Regions from separate parts of the Neorhizobium sp. T7_12 genome, predicted to be linked through region 4. Evidence: riboswitches for the same ligand, from Rfam matches in the RefSeq annotation. Region 4 holds a riboswitch; each other region holds the start of a gene.
The links. Region 4 has a riboswitch for cobalamin ahead of C5J26_RS25840 (CbtB-domain containing protein). Riboswitches for the same ligand answer to the same signal wherever they lie in the genome.
Positions count from the first base shown of each region.

Region 1: linked by a shared signal. The riboswitch ahead of bluB (5,6-dimethylbenzimidazole synthase) and the one ahead of C5J26_RS25840 (CbtB-domain containing protein) in region 4 are both predicted to bind cobalamin.
Region 2: linked by a shared signal. The riboswitch ahead of C5J26_RS10750 ((2Fe-2S) ferredoxin domain-containing protein) and the one ahead of C5J26_RS25840 (CbtB-domain containing protein) in region 4 are both predicted to bind cobalamin.
Region 3: linked by a shared signal. The riboswitch ahead of C5J26_RS12400 (aromatic ring-hydroxylating dioxygenase subunit alpha) and the one ahead of C5J26_RS25840 (CbtB-domain containing protein) in region 4 are both predicted to bind cobalamin.

Region 1 is NZ_PVBK01000002.1:513,160-518,162, reverse strand. Features, by position in the region: gene C5J26_RS08520 (NADP-dependent malic enzyme) at 1-1,511, shown strand, start outside; gene C5J26_RS08515 (hypothetical protein) at 1,653-2,348, shown strand; gene bluB (5,6-dimethylbenzimidazole synthase) at 2,349-3,035, opposite strand; cobalamin riboswitch at 3,115-3,304, opposite strand; gene C5J26_RS08505 (TolB family protein) at 3,332-4,162, opposite strand; gene C5J26_RS08500 (NAD+ synthase) at 4,178-5,003, opposite strand, start outside.
Region 2 is NZ_PVBK01000003.1:368,521-373,523, reverse strand. Features, by position in the region: gene C5J26_RS10760 (substrate-binding domain-containing protein) at 1-173, opposite strand, end outside; gene aztD (zinc metallochaperone AztD) at 516-1,754, shown strand; cobalamin riboswitch at 1,848-2,042, shown strand; gene C5J26_RS10750 ((2Fe-2S) ferredoxin domain-containing protein) at 2,139-2,948, shown strand; gene C5J26_RS10745 (ABC transporter substrate-binding protein) at 2,945-4,441, shown strand; gene C5J26_RS10740 (ABC transporter permease) at 4,450-5,003, shown strand, end outside.
Region 3 is NZ_PVBK01000004.1:169,909-174,911, forward strand. Features, by position in the region: gene C5J26_RS12385 (transporter) at 1-730, shown strand, start outside; gene C5J26_RS12390 (BA14K family protein) at 798-1,250, opposite strand; gene C5J26_RS12395 (BA14K family protein) at 1,444-1,866, opposite strand; gene C5J26_RS12400 (aromatic ring-hydroxylating dioxygenase subunit alpha) at 1,975-3,219, opposite strand; cobalamin riboswitch at 3,320-3,553, opposite strand; gene C5J26_RS12405 (DUF6656 family protein) at 3,719-4,333, shown strand; gene C5J26_RS12410 (L-threonylcarbamoyladenylate synthase) at 4,367-5,003, shown strand, end outside.
Region 4 is NZ_PVBK01000017.1:34,815-39,817, forward strand. Features, by position in the region: gene C5J26_RS25825 (cobyric acid synthase) at 1-43, opposite strand, end outside; gene cobO (cob(I)yrinic acid a,c-diamide adenosyltransferase) at 46-660, opposite strand; gene C5J26_RS25835 (CbtA family protein) at 657-1,418, opposite strand; gene C5J26_RS25840 (CbtB-domain containing protein) at 1,432-1,608, opposite strand; cobalamin riboswitch at 1,645-1,874, opposite strand; cobalamin riboswitch at 1,934-2,174, shown strand; gene C5J26_RS25845 (DUF1636 domain-containing protein) at 2,281-2,691, shown strand; gene cobW (cobalamin biosynthesis protein CobW) at 2,688-3,725, shown strand; gene cobN (cobaltochelatase subunit CobN) at 3,743-5,003, shown strand, end outside.

The sequences.
Region 1 (5,003 bases), on a different contig from region 4:
TCGGCCTGTCCGCCGCCGGTGTACTGAAGCCCGAACTCCTGGCACAGATGGCCGAAAAGCCGCTGATCATGGCGCTTGCCAATCCGACGCCGGAAATCATGCCCGAGCTTGCCCGCGCCGCCCGTCCCGACGCAATGATCTGCACCGGCCGTTCGGACTTCCCGAACCAGGTCAACAACGTGCTGTGCTTCCCCTACATCTTCCGCGGCGCGCTCGATTGCGGCGCCCGGACGATCAACGAGGAAATGAAGATGGCGGCGGTCAAGGCCATCGCGGCGCTTGCGCGCGAGGAAGTCTCCGACGTCGCGGCGCGCGCCTATTCCGGCGAGTCGCCGATTTTTGGCGCAGACTATCTGATCCCCTCGCCCTTCGATCCACGCCTCATCCTGCGCATTGCGCCTGCGGTCGCAAAGGCCGCGGCCGAGACCGGCGTCGCCGCGCGGCCGATCCAGGATTTCGAGGCCTATCTCGACCAGCTGAACCGCTTCGTCTGGCGCTCCGGTTTCGTCATGAAGCCGATCTTCAGCGCCGCCAAGGTTTCCGAAAAGAACCGGGTAATCTTCGCCGAGGGCGAGGACGAACGGGTGCTGCGCGCCGCTCAGGTTCTGCTCGAGGAAAAGACGGCAACCCCGATCCTGATCGGCCGTCCTTCGGTCATCGAGGCGCGGCTTGCCCGTTTCGGTATCCGGATCCGCCCGAATGTCGATTTCGCCGTGGTCAACCCGGAAGACGATCCGCGCTATCGCGACTATGTCGATGAATATTTTGCCCTGGTCGGCCGCGAAGGCATCAATCCGGAAGCGGCGCGCACCATCGTGCGCACCAACAATACGGTAATCGGTGCGCTGGCGGTCAAGCGCGGCGATGCGGACGCGCTGATCTGCGGCGTCGAAGGACGTTACGACAAGCATCTCAGCGACGTGAACCAGATCATCGGCAAGCGGCCGGGCGTCTGTGCCTTCTCGGGCCTCAGCCTAGTCATCTCCCAGCGCGGCGCGATGTTCTTCACCGACACGTTCGTGAATTACAATCCATCCGCGCAGGAGATCGCCGAGATCACCATTCTGGCGGCAGAGGAAATCCGCCGGTTCGGCATCGCCCCGAAGGCGGCGCTGATCTGCCACTCGAATTTCGGCTCGCGCGATTCGGAAAGCGCCCAGAAGATGCGGGCTGCCCTGAAGCTGGTCCGCCAGCGGGCGCCGGAGCTGGAAGTGGACGGCGAAATGCAGGGGGGCTCGGCATTGTCGGAAACACTGCGCAAGCGGGCCATGCCGGACAGTTCGCTGACCGGCGAAGCCAACCTGCTGGTTTTCCCGAATCTCGATGCGGCAAACATCTCGCTCGGTCTGGTCCGCAACCTCACGGACGCTCTGCATGTCGGCCCGATTCTTCTCGGGGCGGCCCAGCCGGCGCATATCCTGTCGTCCTCGGTGACGTCTCGCGGCGTGGTGAACATGGCGGCGCTCGCCGTCGTGGAAGCCTCGCAGCCAAATCTGCAGATTCAATCCTGAGTTGCCATCTTCTCGTGCTTTGGCGCGAGCGCCGTTCGGGGGCCCGAACGGCGCTTGGGATCGATTTCACCGTGCGGTGATCGCGGCTTTATGAGATTATCAACCGGCACGTTCCATGATGCCATCTCCCATTAGGAGAGGATGCCGGAATTGCCGATACCGCTTCGCGGCCTGCTGACCATACCGCTCTTGCTTCTGCCTGCCGCAGCGCTGGCGGGGGACCCTGCCGTTTGTGCAGCCCTTTACCGGAAACTTGGAAACAGCCCGCAGATCATCGGCAACACGTCTGCGGCGCGCAGCTACGCCCAGCAGCTTGGCGAATACAATACCGATATCCGGGAATTGCGGGTCGACATGCGCCGAGCCGGCTGCGGCAATGGCAGCGTCGTGGTTCTGGGTGGCCCGAATGCCGAGGTCTGCGGCCAGATGCGGGATGCGCTGGAAAGAATGGAGCAGAGCCGCGACGCGCTGGCGGCGGAACGGAACAGTTCGCGGCAGATGATCCTGCCCTCGGAAGAGCGGAATGCCATTCTCGCCGCCATTCGCGAACAGCGCTGCATCCCCTCCTTCGAGCCGCTGCCGCCTGTTGTCGACGACCGCCGAAAGGTGCCGGGCATCGAACTTCCGAGAGAAGAGCAACCCTATTCCGGGATTACCAAACTGCAGACCCGCCCGCAAAAGCCGCAGGCCGCGCTCCAGCCGCCGGTGCTCACGCCGCCGCCGGAGCGGCCATACGATCCAAACAAGAAGGTGCGCACTGTCGGGCCGGCTTTCCTGCCCGAAGCGGATATCGACCTCAGCAATCCGAAATCGGCAGGACCGCAGCCGCAGCAGTGATCAGCGGTTCTCCCAGCGATCCTGGAAGATCAGCTCATCCAGGGCCAACCTCTGGCGCCAGCCCTTGAGCGCCAATTCCGGCTCGGCGTAGAGCCGGTCGGTATAACCAAGGCACAGCCAGGCGACGATCTCGACGCAGTCGGGAATGCCCAGCAGTGCACGCACGTCCTCCTCGCGAAAAATGCTGACCCAACCGACACCGACGCCCTCGGCTCTTGCCGCAAGCCACAGGTTCTGCACGGCGCAGACGGTCGAATAGACGTCCATGCGCGGATTGTGGGTGCGGCCGAGCACGACCGGGCCGGCACGATCCGGATCGCAGGTGACGCAGATCGACAGCGGCGCCTTGACGATGCCTTCGAGCTTGAGGCTGCGGTAGAGGTCGCGGCTTTCCTCGGCAAACATCTCCACGGCCTCGTCATTGGCACGCGAAAAGGCAGCCCGGGCGGCCTCCCGTACCGCCTGATCGCGGATGAGGATGAAATTCCAGGGCTGCATGAAGCCGACCGAGGGTGCCGAATGCGCGGCGCCAAGCAGCCGCCTTACCAGGTCGTCCGGCAGCGGATCGGGCAGGAACTGGTCGCGCACGTCGCGGCGCGTCTCGATCGCCCGGTAGACGGCCGCACGCTCGGCCTTCGAAAATTCACCGGCAGGCAGCAAGGCATGCGCGAAAGGATCAGGCTGCATCGTTTGTCCCCAACAATGCCGTCGCTCCCCTGCCTTTCAGAAGCAAGGAGAGGTCCGAAACCTTTCCGCCGTCCGCGCGGGCTGGTCTATCTTGTCAGGCCGGTCTTCTGACTTGGCTTCATCCGCCTCAACCGCCGCCTTCCCGGTTTCCCAGTGGCTTTCATATCCTGCGGCCGAGCGTCCACCTCACAGCGTTGGGCACGTTCCGGTTCCACCCCGGATTCCCGATTCTCCGGCTTGTCGCCGGCACCTGACAGGATCGGTTATGCCCTTACGCTATCCTCCGCGCAAGGCACTCATGCGACGGGGAAATAGCGCACATAGGCAAACTCATCGCCATCCGGCGACCAGTTCGGCGAATTCATCGTGCCCTGCCCGCCGAAAAGCTCGAACAGCGTTTCGACATTGCCGCCGTCCATGTCCATGAGCCTGACGCGGACGTCGAGATCGCGCGGGTGGTCGAAGACATCGGCGTCGTAGGAGACAAAGACGATCTTGTCACCCTTCGGTGACGGATGCGGGAACCAGTCGCCGTAACCGCCATCGGTGATCCGCTCGGCCACGCCGCCGGCGGCCGGAACCCGCCAGATCTGCGTCAATCCGGTGCGGCTGGAATTGAAATAGATCCATTTTCCATCCGGCGAAAAATCCGGCCCGTCGTTGCGGCCCTCGCCGAAGGTCAGCCGCGTCTCTGCGCCACCTTCGATGCCGATCGTATAGATGTCGAACTCGTCGCCGCGGATGCCGCAATGGGCGAAGCTTTTTCCGTCCGGCGACCAGCCATGCCAGTAGGACGGCAGGTTTTGGGTCACCAGCCGCGGCACGCCGCCGCCTGCGGGAAGGACATAGATCGCCGACTTGCCGAACTCTACCTTGTCGGAAATGGCGATCAGCGAACCGTCCGGCGAAATGCCGTGGTCGTTGTTGCATTGGCGGGCAAAGCCGCTATCGACCAGTTCCGGTCCATCATCACCCTCCGGTGACAGACGATAAATCAGCCCCTCGCTGTTGAGCATCAGGTAGCGCCCGTCGGGCGACCAGTTGGGCGCCTCGAACAGGGCTTCCGTCTGCCAGACCACCCGCATCATCCTCGTCCGGATATTGAAGATCTCGACCGAGCTGCGCAGGGCCATGATCCTCTCCTACCGATCGCGGAAACGGTTGGTGATCGGATAACGCCGATCGCGGCCGAAGTTCTTCTTGGTGATCTTGACGCCCGGCGCCGATTGGCGCCGCTTGTATTCGGCGAGATAGAGCAGGTGCTCGATCCGGTGAACGGTTGCGATGTCGTGGCCGCGGGCAACGATCTCCTCGGTCCCCATTTCCAGCTCGACCAGGCATTCGAGGATATCGTCGAGCACCGGATAGGGCGGCAGCGAATCCTGGTCGGTCTGGTTGGGTCTGAGTTCCGCGGACGGAGCCTTGGAGATGATGTTCTTCGGGATCACCTCGCCGCTCGGGCCAAGAGCCGTCGGCGGCAGGTGCTCGTTGCGCCAGGCGGCCAGCGCATAGACCTGCATCTTGTAGAGGTCCTTGATCGGGTTGAAGCCGCCATTCATGTCGCCGTAGAGAGTCGCGTAGCCGACCGACATTTCCGACTTGTTGCCGGTCGTCACCACCATCGAGCCGAACTTGTTCGAGATCGCCATCAGGATCGTGCCGCGCGCGCGGCTCTGGAGGTTCTCCTCGGTGATCCCCTCCTCGGTTCCTTCGAACAGGTCGGCCAGCGCCGACGAAAAACCGTCCACCGGCTCGGCGATCTGCACGATGTCGTAGCGGCAGCCGAGCGCCTTGGCGCAATCGGCCGCGTCCTTCAGCGAATCCTCGGAGGTGTAGCGGTAGGGCAGCATCACCGTGCGCACCCTCTCCTCGCCCAGCGCATCGACGGCGATCGCCGCGCAGATGGCACTGTCGATGCCACCGGAGAGGCCGAGCACGACCGACTTGAAGCCGTTCTTGTTGACGTAG
Region 2 (5,003 bases), on a different contig from region 4:
CGTTGCCCGGGCCTGCCGGCCGTCGAATTGATCGGCCGATACCCGAGTTCTGCCGCCGCGCGACGGACCCTGCGGGCCATGCGGTCGCTGACATTGCCGTTGCGACTGAGCGCCCGGCTCGCCGTCGCCAGCGAACATCCGGCTCGTGTCGCCACCTGTTGCAATGTCGTCATCGGAGAAGGTCCTCTTCCGTTTGCCAAGTCCCACGGCCCGCCCGGCAGATTTCCTCCCGATATGTAAGAGTTTTATGTCAGCAACGACGGATTTTCCTCGAGCGGCAAGGCCGACTGCCGCCAGGCAATCTTTGAGGTCCATTTGTCCTGCCGCGTCAAACCCGCAGGCTGCATGCCCTACCAGCGTGAACCAGGCAAATGTCGCCCTCGCAGGGGTTGACAACGGCCGCCTATGTAATGTTATTACATCCTCGACGTTGAATGTAACGATATAACGTACATAGTCATATGCTGGATAGGCTCTCGGCGCGACAAAAGTTCAAACAATAAGGAAGAGACCTCATGAATTTGTCCCTCACTCCAAATCGTCTGCTAGCTGCTGTCGCATCAGGTCTTATCTTCGCGGCGTCCGGAGCGTCTGCCGATGAAGATCATGAGACGAAGGAGGCATGGCGCCTGTTTGTCGGCGATCACACGAACCCCGTCGTGCGTGCCATCAACTTCGAGGACGGCAAGGAACTCGGCCGCTATGACGTCAAGGGGCCTGCGGCCCTGACCGCCAGCGCGTCCGGCCAGACCGTATTCGTTACCCAGTCAGATCATGACATCGTGCACGTCATCAGGACTGGCATCGATTTCTCCGATCACGGGGAGCATCGGGATCTGGAGGTTTCCGAGGTCGGGTTGCTGCCCGTGACTTTCGAGGGCAAGCGTCCTTTCCACGTCGTTCCGCACGACGACCATGCGGTCCTCTTTTACGATCGAGGCGGCAAGGCGGATATCATCGACGAAACAGCTCTGCTCGAAGGCAGGGCTGACGTGAAGACAGTCGACACGACGAAGCCGCATCACGGCGTAGCGGTGACGATGGGTCGTTTCGTGCTTGTGTCGGTCCCAAACACTGAAATCGAAACCAAGCCCGACGAACTGCCGCCGAGGGTCGGTCTTCGCGTCGTCGATGAGGCGGGCAAGCAGTTCGGCGAGGTCGCGAAATGCACCGATCTTCACGGCGAGGCCACCTCGGCCCGGCTGGTTGCCTTCGGTTGCAAGCAAGGCGTTCTCGTTGCCCGGCCCGGCGGCATCGATGGCCCGAAGCTGGAAATGCTCGCTTACCCGGCGGACCTGCCAAAGGGCAGCACCGGAACCTTGCTTGGTGGCAAGGCGATGCAGTTCTTCCTCGGCAACTACGGCGAGGACAAAATCGTCCTGATCGATCCGGATGCCGAGAAGCACTTCCGGCTGATCGCCCTGCCCACCCGCCGCGTCGACTTCCTGCTGGACCCAGCAACGCCGCGCAGTGCCTACATCCTGACGGAGGACGGTGATCTTCATGTGCTGGACGTGATCAAGGGCGAGATCGTTCGCAAAGCCAAGGTCACCGAGCCCTACAGCAAGGACGGCCATTGGCGTGATCCGCGGCCGCGTCTTGCCGTTGCGGACGGCCATATCGTCATTACCGATCCGCGGCACTCGCTGGTTCGCGTTGTCGATGCGGAGAGCCTGAAGGAGGTCCGGACGATTCCCGTCGAAGGAAAACCCTTTACGATCGTTGCCGTCGGCGGCTCCGGAGCATCGCATTGATGCAATAACCTTGGTCCGGAATTGTTACGGCAGTTCCGGACCAGCCGCGTGATGCTGCATGAAGCGGCGCCGTTGACAGTCGGCAGCGGGAGTGTAGGTTGGCGGCGTCAAGGTTCTTCCATCCCGCGATGGAAGCTAAGAGGGAATCCGGTAAAAACCGGAGCTGTCCCGCAACTGTGAGCGGTGAGCCGTTCGTCCAACATGTCACTGGCAGTCAATGCCGGGAAGACGGACGATGAAGGCTTTGACCCGCGAGCCAGGAGACCTGCCTGACGATAGAAGTTCCGTGGTCGGGGTGTGCCACAGGAATGACGGTTCCGTCGGGCCATCGTGCCTGCCGCAACCTTCATTTTTGCTGCCGCCTCCTTGAGTGAGACGAAGGCAGTGAAAACACAGGGATTATCTTCCCAGAACGTATCCGGGCGCGCCGTCCTCCTGATCGCCAAATCCGCCTTTGCGGCATCGCCGCATCTGGAAATGCAGCGGCTCGCGAAACTTGCGGCCGGCATGACCGGGGCCGGAACGGTGCGGTTCGCCTTTACCGAACAGGGAACCCCCTCGCTGCGCGAAGCGCTGTCCAATCTGCTCGACGAGGATGTCGAAACCGTCGTCATCGTGCCGCTCGTCCTGCCCATGGAGCCGAGCTTCCATATCTGGCTAACGAAATCGCTGACGCGCTGGAAGGCCGCCGACAGCCGCCCCTGGCCGGCCTTGTCCGTCGCCAAGGATATCGCCTCCAGCACGCTGATGGCGCAGCTTCTCGGCGAACTGCTGGAGACGGCCGAGGAGCTGGATGTCCCGAAAACCGAAAACCCACCCGTCATCGAAGGTTCACTCGTGCCAGCCCAGAAACGCCGCGCACTCGTCTGCCAGGGCGGCCCCTGCAACGCGGCCGGAGCCGATGTGATCTGGGGACATCTGCGCAACCAACAGGAGCGGCAGAAATTGCGCGCTGCCGGCGACGGCACGATGACCGCAAAATCCACCTGTCTCGGTCCCTGCAGTCTGGCGCCCGTGCTGCAGGTGTTTCCGGAAGGCACCTATTACGGCGGCGTCACCGAAGATGCGATCGACCGGATCGTCGGCGAGCACCTGCTTGGCGGCCGGATCGTCGAGAACTTCGCCTATCACCCAACGGGCCGCAAGCAGCGGCTTCGCACCCCATCCGAACAGAACAACAGGAGAGAGAATTGACGTCACAGACGCTATCGCGCTTGGCCGCCGCCTGGTTCACCGCCGCCACCTTTGCCGCCGCAGGCACGGTGTTCGCAGGCGAGCCGCTTCGCGTCGGAGCCACCTACATCACCAGCGGCACGGACCCGGCCAAGGGGTCGAACGGCTGGGCGTTGGTCAGCCATGGCGTCGGCGAGAACCTCTTCACCGTTGATCGGGACGGCAAGCTCGTGCCGGAGCTGGCCGAGAAGGCGCAGCGCATCGCAGACCTGACCTGGACCGTGACCCTGAAACCCGGCCGCCTGTTCTCCGATGGCACGCCCGTCACCGCGAGGGCACTGGCAGCCGGTTTCGATACCACGTTCGCCAACAACAAGGCGGCGCTCGCGACCGGCGGCAAGCTGAGCTTCGAGGCGGTCGACGACCTGACGCTGAAGGTGACGACCGAAAAGCCGGTGCCGTTCATTCAGGCACTCTTCGCCGAATGGCCGCTGATTGCCTACAAACCCACCGAGGCCGGCAATGCCGTCTTCAGCGGTCCTTACCGGATCTCCGCCTTCAAGACGGATGCCTCGATCACGCTGGAGCCCAACGTGCATTTCGCTGGCGCCGACCAGCGTTCGCCGGTCAATTTCCGCAAGTTCGGTGATGCCCAGACCCTGACGCTGGCGCTGGAAGCCGGCGAACTCGACATGGCCTTCGGCTTGCCGTCGGAGGTCGTGAGCCGGCTCACGACCAATCCGGACCTGACGATCAAATCGTTCCCGGTCGGGTACCAGTATCTTGCTTTCTTCAATACCGCCCGGCCGCTGCTGGCTGACGTCAAGGTGCGCCGGGCGATCGATCTGGCCTTCGACCGCAAGGAGCTTGCAGCCGCCATCAACGGCGGCGAACCGGCCACCGGTGCCTACGCCGCCTATTTCCCCTTTGCCGGCCAGGAGGCACGCCCGACCGATCTAGCCAGGGCCGGCGCGCTGCTCGACGAAGCCGGCTGGGCCAGAGGCAGTGGCGGCATGCGCGAAAAGGGCGGCACGGCGCTGCGCCTGCTGGTCATCACCTATCCGCAGCGCCCGGATCTCGTCACCATGCTGCCGGTGGTCAAGGCGGAACTCGCCAAGATCGGCATCGCGGTCGATACGCAGGTGGTGGAGAACATCCAGCAGGTCGCTTCGGGCGGCGACTTCGACATCGCGCTCTGGGCGCAGCACACGGCCCCGAGCGGCGACGCCGCCTTTTTCCTGAACTCGATGCTGAGAAGCGGCGCTTCGCTGAACCATGCGAAATATGCCGCGCCGGACTTCGACGCGATCCTCGACCGATTTGCGACCGAGGGCGATCCGGCAAAGCGGGTGGCGATCGCGCTGGATGCCCAGCAGAAACTCTTCGCCGATGCGCCCGCCTCCTTCCTGGTATCGCCCGTGTGGTATGTCGGCCTGTCGAAGCGGCTGAAGAACTACGAGCCGTGGGGATCCGACTACCACGTCCTGCGCGCCGATATCGGCGAGGCGGAGTAGGCCACGTGATGCGACTGGCCCGGTTCGGCATACAATCGATAACGGGGTTGCTGGCGGTTTCGCTCGCCTCTTTCTCGGTCATCACCTTGATGCCGGCCGATCCGGTCGCGATCGCCATTCGTGTCTGGAACCTGCCGGCGACGGAGGAAACCGTCGCCGCGTTGAGGGCGGAGTGGGGGCTCGATCAGCCGCTGCCGGTCAGGTATCTGCATTGGCTGGCGGATTTCCTCAGCGGCGACTGGGGCCGCTCCTTCCGGACCGGAGAGCCGGTGCTTGCCGAGTTTGCCGAGCGGTTGCCGGTTTCGCTGTCGCTCGGTCTCGCCGGCCTGGCGCTGGCGATCGTGCTGGCGGTTCCGCTCGGGTTTTTCGCGGCGGCCTATCCCGGGGGCACTGCCGATCGGATGAGCCGGGCTCTGTCGATCTTCGTCCAGGCGGTGCCGGCCTTCTGGCTTGGCCTTGTTCTTCTCTGGGTGCTCGGCGTGCAGCTGCGCTGGCTCAGACCCTTCGCCAATGATTGGACCACGATCGTCCTGCCGGTCCTGCTGATCGCGCTGCATTCCGT
Region 3 (5,003 bases), on a different contig from region 4:
TGGCACCCTGGTCGATTTCCAGCGGGAGTTCGACAGCGAGACACGCAATATCGGCTGGCTGCACTTCTTCGTCTCGGACAGGATCATCATCACCACACGCCTGCAGCCCCTGCGCTCGATCGACCGGGTGCGGGCGGCGATCGAAAAGAACGCCTCGCGCTATAAAAAGCCGATCGACGTGTTCGAGACGCTGGTCGCCGAGTTCCAGCGCACGCTGATCGTGCTGGTGATGGAGCTCACCGAGGAAATGAACATTATCGAGGATTTCGTCTACGACAACACGCCGCGCGATGAACGCCGTCGGCTGGCGCCGATCAGGCGGACGGTGGTCAGGCTGCACCGGCACCTGAGGACGGTGCTGACGCTGCTGCGGCGGGCAGCGGCGACCGACGACGACGAGATGCCCCCCGGTTTCGACGACGCAGCCTCGCGGCTGATCGGCCGGCTGGAGGCGGCGGACCACGACGTCTACGCGCTGCAGGAGCGGGCGCGGCTGCTGCACGAGGAAATCGACTCGAAGCTCTCCTCAGAGACCAACCGTCACCTCTACATCCTGTCGCTGATGACCGCCTTCCTGCTGCCGCCGACCTTGGTCACCAGCTTTTTCGGAATGAACACCTCGTCGCTACCCTTCGAGGGAGGCTCCGGCGGAACGGCCTATGCCTTCGGCCTGATCGGCATTTCGGTACTTGCCGCCTGGTGGCTGTTGAAGCGCACCGGCATTCTCTGACCGCTGGACAAACGAAACCCGCCCGGGTTCGATACCGGACGGGTGGGATAATGCCTGCCGGGCGCTCTTAGAAATAAGGCGAATAGCAGGTTTGGCGCGGGCCGTAGTTCGGCTGGAACGAGTTCGAATAGGCGTCGTAGGAACGGTAGCGATCGGTGCACCATTCATAGTGGCGCGGATTGATATCGTCGCCACCGCCATAGGCCGGAGCAGGCTCGGCGTAACGCGGCTGGGAGGCAATGGCGCCGCCGATCAGGGCGCCGGCACCGAATGCCGCCAGCGGGAACCAGTAGCCGTTATGGCGGCGATAACCCGGACGGTAGTCGCGATAACCGCGATGCCCGCCATACCAACCGCCGCCATGGCGACGGTACTGCACGAGGGTCACGTCGGTGTCGGCGCTGGTTTCGATCCCGGCGGCCGGAGCGGACGGCAGCGGCATCGCCTGAGCCGGCATCAGAGAGCCGGCGAGAACGGCAGCGGAGATGCCCGCAACCGCGATCTTCTTCAAAAGAGTCATGTTAGGTCCCCAGATCCCTTGTCTATGTTTCAATTTTCGACAGCCAATTATTTCAGTATGCAGTGAATTTCAATTTTGCCGCAACCTTAGGAAGTTCATCCTGAATGCGCAATTAACGTGCGCCGCGACGAAGCAAGCCCGGCCGCTGACATATGCCGCGACCGGGCTTGGCGTAGAGGTGGCCAACGCTTGCTTATCTGTAAGGCGAGATGCAGCGTGCCCGCACGCCGGCGCGCGGCGCATAGGTATCGTCCCAGGCCCGATAGCTGCGATAACGGCTTTCACACCAGGCGACGTGACGGCTCGAATAGCCGCCCCGGTCGGCCTGTATGGCACCACCGATGATGGCACCGGCGCCGAAGGCGGCGAGCGGGAACCAGAACCCGTTGTAGTAACGGTAGCCGGGCCGGCGATCGCGATAACCGCGGTGGCCGCGATACCAGCCATAGCGGTCACGCCGGAAGTCGCGACGGTACTGGACATTGGTGACATCGCCGGCGGCCGAAATGCCTGACGGGGGAGCCGGCATCTGAATGGCCTGCGCTGGCACAAGCCCGGCAAAGGTGGTCGCGATGGCAACCGCCGCCGCAGTCAGACGTAGACGAAAGGCGTTCATGCGGTGTGTTTCCTCATTCTGATTTTTAATCGGAAAACAACGCCAGACGCAGGTTTCGGTTCCTGAAGACGTACCCGGCACCGATCACCGCAGATCACGAATTGGCGATCAGGCGACGATCGAGAGTTGCGCCTGGTCGCCCTGCAGCCGGTTGACCATGAAGTTCGAATACCATTCGACGAACTGCATGACGCCGCCTTCGTGGAGTGGCGAATAGGGACCCGGCTCATAAGCGGGCGAGCGGATGCCGAAGGCGTTTTCCTCGACGATCTGGCGGTCCTGGTCGTTGGTCATGTTCCAGACATGGGTCAGTTCTTCGAGATTGTAGTCGACGCCCTCGACCGCATCCTTGTGGACCAGCCATTTTGTGGTGACCGCCGTTTCCTCCGGCCCCAGCGGGGTGACGCGGAACGAAATCGCATGGTCGCCGAGAATGTGGTTCCAGCTGCTCGGATAGTGGAAGAGCAGCATGGTGCCGATCGAGTTGATCGTCACGTCCTCGGAGAGTTTGCGCTGCACGGCGTTGCGGCCGCTCATCGTATAACTCTCGGCATCCTCGATCAGCGGCATGCGCGCGACGCGGAACTGGCCGGTTTCGTCCATGCGGAACTCGCTCGGCAACCCAGCCTCCTCGCAACGCTGCCAATGGGCGGCGATGACCGGATCGTCCTTGGCACCCTGGACGCCGGTCGCGGTGGGCGATTCCGGATAGGTGCGGCAGAGCTCCGGATGGTTGGCGGCGCAGTGGTAGCACTCGCGGTTGTTTTCCCAGACGAGCTTCCAATTGCCCTTCTCGATGATCGTCGACTGGTGCGCGACCTTGGCTTCCGAGAGGCGATGCGGGGCCATATAGGGCTCGATCGCCGCACGAACCGGCGCGAAATCCGGCGCCTCGTTGGCAAGGCAGATGAAGATAAAGCCCGCCACGCTTTCGCAATGGACCTTCTTCATGCTGAACTGGGTCTTGTCGAAGTCCTGGCCCATCTGGCGGCCGACCAGAAGCGAGCCGTCCAGCTCGTAGGTCCATTGGTGGTAGGGACAGACGAGCCGGACCGCCGAGCCATGCTCCTTGGTGCAGACGCGGCTGCCGCGATGGCGGCAGGTATTGTGCAGCGCCCGGATCTGGTTGTCGCGGCCGCGCACGACGACGACCGGATAATCGCCGATCTGCAGGGTGAAATAGGCTCCGGCCTTGGGCAGCTCGCAATCATGCCCGACGAACAGCCAGTCGCGATACCAGATCATTTCCAGATCGAGCTTGAAATAGGCGGGATCGGTATAGAAGGGCTGTTCGAGGCTGAAGCCTTCACGGCGGTTCTTAAGCTGCCGCAGGGCTTGATTGCGAATTTCCATATTATCTTCCTCGTCAATGTGGACAGCGGAAGGACATGGAAATGCCGGCCGGCCTCAAGGCCCACCCAACACCCTGTCCCGAACGCCCGCCGCGTCCGGTCGTCATTTTTGATCCCGAGGCTGGTTTCCGGGCTCAGGAGCTTGTCCCGTTCAGGGGACCGGCTCGGCGCCTTCCCGGGTGGCCCTTGCGGCTCTTTCCCAGTGGCTCATGCCGTGCCTTATTGCTCCACCACCGTTGCGGGGGCAGCGCCAGATTAGGGTTTCTAAAGACCCTGCCGGCTTCCCAATTCTCCGCCTTCCCTAGTCAGGCGGCACCTCGAGATCGAGGCGGATATAATCATCGAGCGAGCGTGTCGCATAGGCGACATTGCGACATCGGCAACCGCGTTGGCGACAGCGGCGAAACGGCCCAAAATGCAACACTCCAGCCACGCGAAAGCGAAACCTGTCATTAAGGGATAAGCCATAAAATCCCGGCGTGAATGGGAGCGATGCCACCGTGCAGGCCAAGGGAAAGATCCGTTACTACAAAGCCCCTCCACCACCGCCTCCGGCGCCGGTGGTAGTGAAGACTGCTTCCCATTCCGAATTCCTCCGGACGGGGCGCAGCTCCCGCTACAATCCGGTCTGGCTGCCGGAAGAGCGCCGCTATCTCACCCATAACGAAGTCGCCGAGCGCACGGGCAAAAGGCTCGAGGCAGCTGGGGAAACGAGCCACAACCGGATCAACTCCTTCCATCGCTCGATCAACTTTCCGAAGATCATCTTCCACCACACGCTCGATGAACGGCCGCATCTCGGCTATTGCCATGTCACGGCGGCAAGGACGTTTCTTCCACGCGGCGGCCCGGTGAGCTGGTCGTTCTATATCGCCAACTTCTTCTCCAAGATCGGCGAGGAAGAAACGTTCTTCGAGCATATCAGCCCGGCCAATTCGCGCATGTATTTTGCCGTTGCGGTCGAACGCGAGGCGGGTCAACCGCTGCAGATCAACCGCACGATCCGCAAGAACGGCCTTCTGTTCCAGACCAACGATCCGATGGAAGCCATCAAGAACGTGCTGATGCTCGGCACTTCCAACGAAATGCTCCGCGAGATCATCAAAAAGCTTTGAAGACGCCCGGGTCCGCGTTATTGACGGGCGGATATGACGGCTCAAATCATCGACATCACCCGGGATCACGACGGCGCACTTGCCCAAGCCTGCACCATCCTTGCGGACGGCCTTCCCGTGGCGATCCCGACCGAGACGGTCTACGGACTTGCAGCCGACGCCACCAATCCCGCCGCCATCACCCGCATCTACGAGACCAAGGGCCGGCCGCGCTTCAACCCGCTGATCTGCCACATGTCGGATCTCGACATGGCCGAGCGCTATGCCGACTTCGATCCGATCTCGCGAAAGCTTGCCGAAGCCTTCTGGCCTGGGCCCCTTACCCTGATCCTTCCCCTGAAGCCCGAAAGCGGCATCCATGCACTGGCGACGGCCGGGCTCGATATGGTCGGCATCCGGCTTCCCAAGGGCTTTGCTTCCGAGCTCATCCGCGCCTTCGGAAAGCCACTCGCGGCCCCCAGCGCCAATACGTCCGGCAAGGTGAGCCCGACCAGCGCGCGCCACGTGGCCGACGACCTGGGCGAGAAGCTGGCGTTGATCATCGACGGCGGTGCGGCTCCGGTCGGTGTCGAATCGACCATCGTTCGCGTCGAGAACGGCGTGATCCGGCTGCTGAGACCGGGCGGGGTAGCCGCGGAAGAGATCGAGAAGGCAACCGGTCTTGCGGTGA
Region 4 (5,003 bases):
TTCCCTGAAACATCAGCGCCCGAGCTGGCTTGGACCCAACCATGGCTAAAACTCGATGCCGGCCTGGGCCTTCACGCCCGCCTTGAAGTGGTGTTTGACCAGCGACATCTCGGTCACCATGTCGGCGGCCTCGATCAGCGCCGGCTTGGCGTTGCGGCCGGTGACGACCACATGCAGATCCGGCCGCCGTGCCTGTAGCGCGGCGACGATCTTGTCGAGATCGAGATAGTCATAACGGAGCGCGATGTTGAGTTCGTCGAGGATGACGAGCCCGATCGTCTCGTCCGCCATCAGCTCGAGTGCCTTTTCCCAGGCCTTTTCCGCCGCGGCGACGTCGCGCTTCAGGTCCTGGGTCTCCCAGGTGAAACCCTCGCCCATCGTGTGCCAGACGACGCGGTCGCCGAAGACGGCAAGCGCGGGCTGCTCCCCGGTCGACCAGGCGCCCTTGATGAACTGTACGACGCCGACCCGGCGGTTGTTGCCGAGCATGCGCAGCGCCAGGCCGAAGGCGGCTGTGGATTTGCCCTTGCCGGGGCCGGTATGGACGATGAGAAGACCCTTTTCCTGGGTCTTCTCGGCCACTTCCGCATCCTGAACCGCCTTGCGGTTCGCCATCTTGGCGCGGTGACGCTCGACGGACGCCTCGTCGATCTCCTTCACCGGGAAACAAGCTTCGCCGGAGATCCGGCAGAAGCTCCCTCGCCAGCGCGGAACTTTTCGCGGACGACCCCGGCCAGCGCACCGAGCACCGCCCAGAACACCAGGTTGGTGGCGTAGACGGCGTTGACGAAGCGAGCATGGAGATCCATCGGGACCGCCGTTTCATGGCTTGGCGGCAGCGGCGCGCCGACCAGATGCGGGGCGATCAGCAGCACGATCGCAAGGGCTGCAAACACAGCCGAGCGGGTATAGGCGAGCAGGCCGAGACCCACTGCCGTGCAGACCGCCGTCGAGACCCACCAGATCTGGCGCGGGCCGAGTTCCGCAGCCGGCATGCCGGGCAGTTCCGGCGGCAGGCCGAGGCCGGGCGCGAGAATGACGGCGAGGAAGCCGGCAATGCCGAACATCAGGCCACCGCGCCAGCCCTTGAAGCCGCCGAACGCTTCCGAGGCGGCAACCAGGACAAGGGCAAAACCGATAGCCGACAGCATGTCGGCGGCAGCAGTATAGATGAAACGCTCGAAGCCATCGGCGGGAGCCCAGGCTTCCTCGCCGTGGTGATGCTCGGCGGCGGATGCCGTGGCGCCTGCGGCAGGTGCAGCATCATGGCTGTGGCCCGCCTCGGGCGCGGCATTTTCGAACACTTCCGCCTGCAGGATCAGCGGCACGGTGGAGAAGCTCTGCATCACGGTCAGCAGCAGTCCGGACAAAAGTCCGGCGATCACCGCCGTGAAGACGATGTTGCGAAACAACGACATTGGGGAGAACTCCTCAGTGGCAGGGGAAGGCGAGCGAGTGGCGCGTGTCATGCGCGGCGTTATGGACGACTTCCAGATGCGAGAAGCCGACAAAGCCGACGATGAACAGGCCGAGCAGGGCCGTCATGCTGAGGGGGATGATTTTCGAAGCGGAGAGGCTGACTGCAGCTGCAGCAGAATTCAGTACCATGATCTCGTCCTTTCGCCCTCCACCCGAGGGCCGTTCACGTTCTTTGCCGCCTCTGGCAGGTCTCCTGGCTCGCGGATCGGACGCCTTCTCCCGCCTTCCCAGGATACCGTTGACCGGATTTCCCAGTGGCTTGACGGCCGGACGGCCGTTTTGGTCGAAGACTTTCCGCTTACAGTTGCGGGGGCAGCCGCGGGTTGGACGGCAGAATTCCGTCGCACCGCATTCCCTCTAAAACCCTTTCGGGCACCATAGGCTCGGTCACTATAGACGAATTCGGCGTCACGGCAATCGCCTTTGCGACGCATTGACATGGGCCTGCGACCGGGCTTACTTGAAGAGAGATGGTCCCTTTCCGGCAACGGGGAGGGCTAAGAGAGAATGCGGTGCGATCCCTTTTTCAGGATCAATGCCGCGGCTGCCCCCGCAACTGTAGGCGGCGAGCCATTGCCTAAAACGGCCGTTCGGCCGTCAAGCCACTGGGAAATCCGGCCAACGGTATCCTGGGAAGGCAGGCAAATGGCGACGACCCGCGAGCCAGGAGACCTGCCGTCCGATTAATTTTGCTTCACCGGGCGGGGTGCTCCGGAGGAAGTTTCTCGATCACCGCAGAGGGATTTCGACCTTCTGCTCCGCGCCCCGATTTTTCGACCCCGGCGGGAACGCGGCTGACCGATGAGTGACCACCGACCAGATGATCCGGCAACCGCCGGCCCGGCAGATGTGACGATTTTCGTCTGCACCAATTGCCGTGACGCGTCCGACGGCGAAATCCGACCGGGCATCGCACTGATCGCGGCGCTGCGCGAGGCAGCAAGCGGCAAGCCGCTCGCGGTCAAGCCCGTCACCTGCCTTGCAAATTGCGAAAAAAGCCCGAGTGCCGCCTTCAACCACAAGAGCGGCTGGTCCTATGTCTTCGGCCACCTGTCGCTCGACAATGTCGAGGACATCGTCACCGGTGCGATGATGCTGGCCGAGGACGAGCGCGGCTTCCTTCCCCTTCGCGGTCGCCCGACCTGCCTGCGCGGCAAGGGCATGACGGCCCGTATTCCACCCTTTCATCACCACGAGGACATGCCATCATGAGCGTTTCGTTCGACCGCGTTCCCTGCACCGTCGTTACCGGGTTCTTAGGCGCCGGCAAGACCACGCTGATCCGCAACCTGATCGAAAACCTGAAGGGCAAGCGGCTGGCGATCATCGTCAACGAATTCGGCGATGTCGGCATCGACGGCGACGTGCTGAAGGGCTGCGGCATCGAAAGCTGCCCGGAAGACAACATCATCGAGCTTGCCAACGGCTGCATCTGCTGCACCGTGGCGGACGATTTCGTGCCGGCGATCGACCGGATCCTGGCCATCGAACCCCGCGTCGATCACATCCTCATCGAGACCTCCGGCCTCGCGTTGCCAAAACCCCTCGTCCAGGCCTTCCAGTGGCCTGACGTCAAGGCACGGGTGACTGTCGACGCGGTGATTGCCGTCGTCGACGGACTGGCGCTTGCCGAAGGTCGCGTAGCCGACGATCACGAGGCGCTGGAAGCGCAGCGCGACGCGGACGGCTCGATCGACCATGACGACCCGGTCGAGGAAGTGTTCGAGGACCAGGTGGCGTGCGCCGACATGATCGTGCTCACCAAGAGCGACCTCCTGGATGCCGCCGGCCTCGCGACCGCCAGGGATCGCGTGTCCGCCCATCTGCCACGTGCCGTAAAAATCGTCTCGGCCGCCAACGGCGCCATCGATCCGGCCGTGCTGATCGGCCTCGGCCTCGCCGTCGAGGACGATATCGAAAACCGCAAGACCCATCACGACGACGAACTCGACCACGATCACGACGATTTCGACAGCTTCGTCGTCGATCTGGCCGCAGTCACCGACGCCGAACAGCTCGCCGCACGCATTTCCGCGACGGCGGAGGCGGAAAACGTGCTGCGCATAAAAGGCTTCGTGGAAGTCGCGAACAAGCCGATGCGCCTGCAGGTTCAGGCGGTAGGATCGCGCGTGAACCATTATTTCGACCGCGCCTGGGCACCCGGCGAAGCGCGGACAAGCCGCCTCGTCGTGATCGGCGAAAAAGGCATCGACCGCGCCGCGATCGAAAGGATGCTGGCCGCATAAGAAGGCCCGAGGGAAGGATGCACATACTCGCCACCACATCGTCGTCGCTTGACGACCTCATCGAACCGGTCGACCTCAACCAGTCGCCGGCCGATGTGGTGGTGCTGTCCTTTTCCGGCAGCGACCTGAACGGCATCGCGGCCGTCTGGGGCTCAAACTTGCCGAGCCTGCGGCTGACCAGCCTTTCCGACCTGCGCCATCCGATGTCCGTCGATCTCTGGATCGAGAAGACGGCGGCCCATGCCAAGATCATCCTCGTGCGCATTCTCGGCGGTTACGATCGCTGGTCCTACGGTGTCGAGGAGCTTTCGCGGCTGGCGCGCCGCAGGAAGATCGCGCTGGCGCTGCTGCCCGGCGAATGCAGCATCCGCGACGAACGGCTGATCGCGGCCTCGACCGTTGCGGAAGACCGGATCGCCGGCATCCTGAGCTGTTTCCGCGAGGGCGGTCCGGCGAATATGCGGCTTCTGGCGACGCTGCTGACGACGCTGGCCGAGGGCAAAACGGAAACGCTGCCGCAGGCAGCCCCGGTGCCGAAGGCCGGCTATTACGCACCCGGAACAGGCATCGTCGAGGCCAATGAACTGCTGGCCCGCTTTACGCCGGATGCGCCGCGCCTGCCTATCCTGTTCTACCGCTCCATGCTGCTTGCGAATGACGCGGCGCCGATCGACGAGCTGTTCCAAGCAGTGAAAAAGCGTGGTTTTGCACCGGTGCCGATCTTCGTCGGCGGGCTGAAGGAGCCGGATGCACTGGCCTTCGTCGAACAGGCGGTCTCGGACCTGAAACCTGCGGCCATTCTTTCCACCACCGCCTTTGCCAGCGGCACCGACGGCAACGGCGAAACGATTTTCGACCGCACCGGCGTGCCGGTCTTCCAGATCGTCGTCGCCACGACCCGCCGCGATGGCTGGGCGGAGAACCGGCGCGGCCTCAACCCTGCCGACCTCGCCATGCACGTCGTCCTGCCCGAGCTCGACGGGCGCATTCTTGCCGGCGCGATCTCCTTCAAGGCAGGCGAAAGCTCCGCCAACCTCGTCAACCAGCCGGAACCGGACCGGATCGAACAGGTCGTCGAGCGTATCGCTGCCTTCCTCCGGCTCAAAACCACGCCACGGCCCGGGCGCAGGATCGTCATCCTCATGCCGGACTACCCGAGCGCACCGGGCCGTACCGGTTATGCCGTGGGTCTGGACGTGCCGCAGAGCGTGCTCGGGATGCTGCACGAACTATCGGTTGCCGGCTATGGTGTTTCAGATATCCCCGAGACTCCGCGTG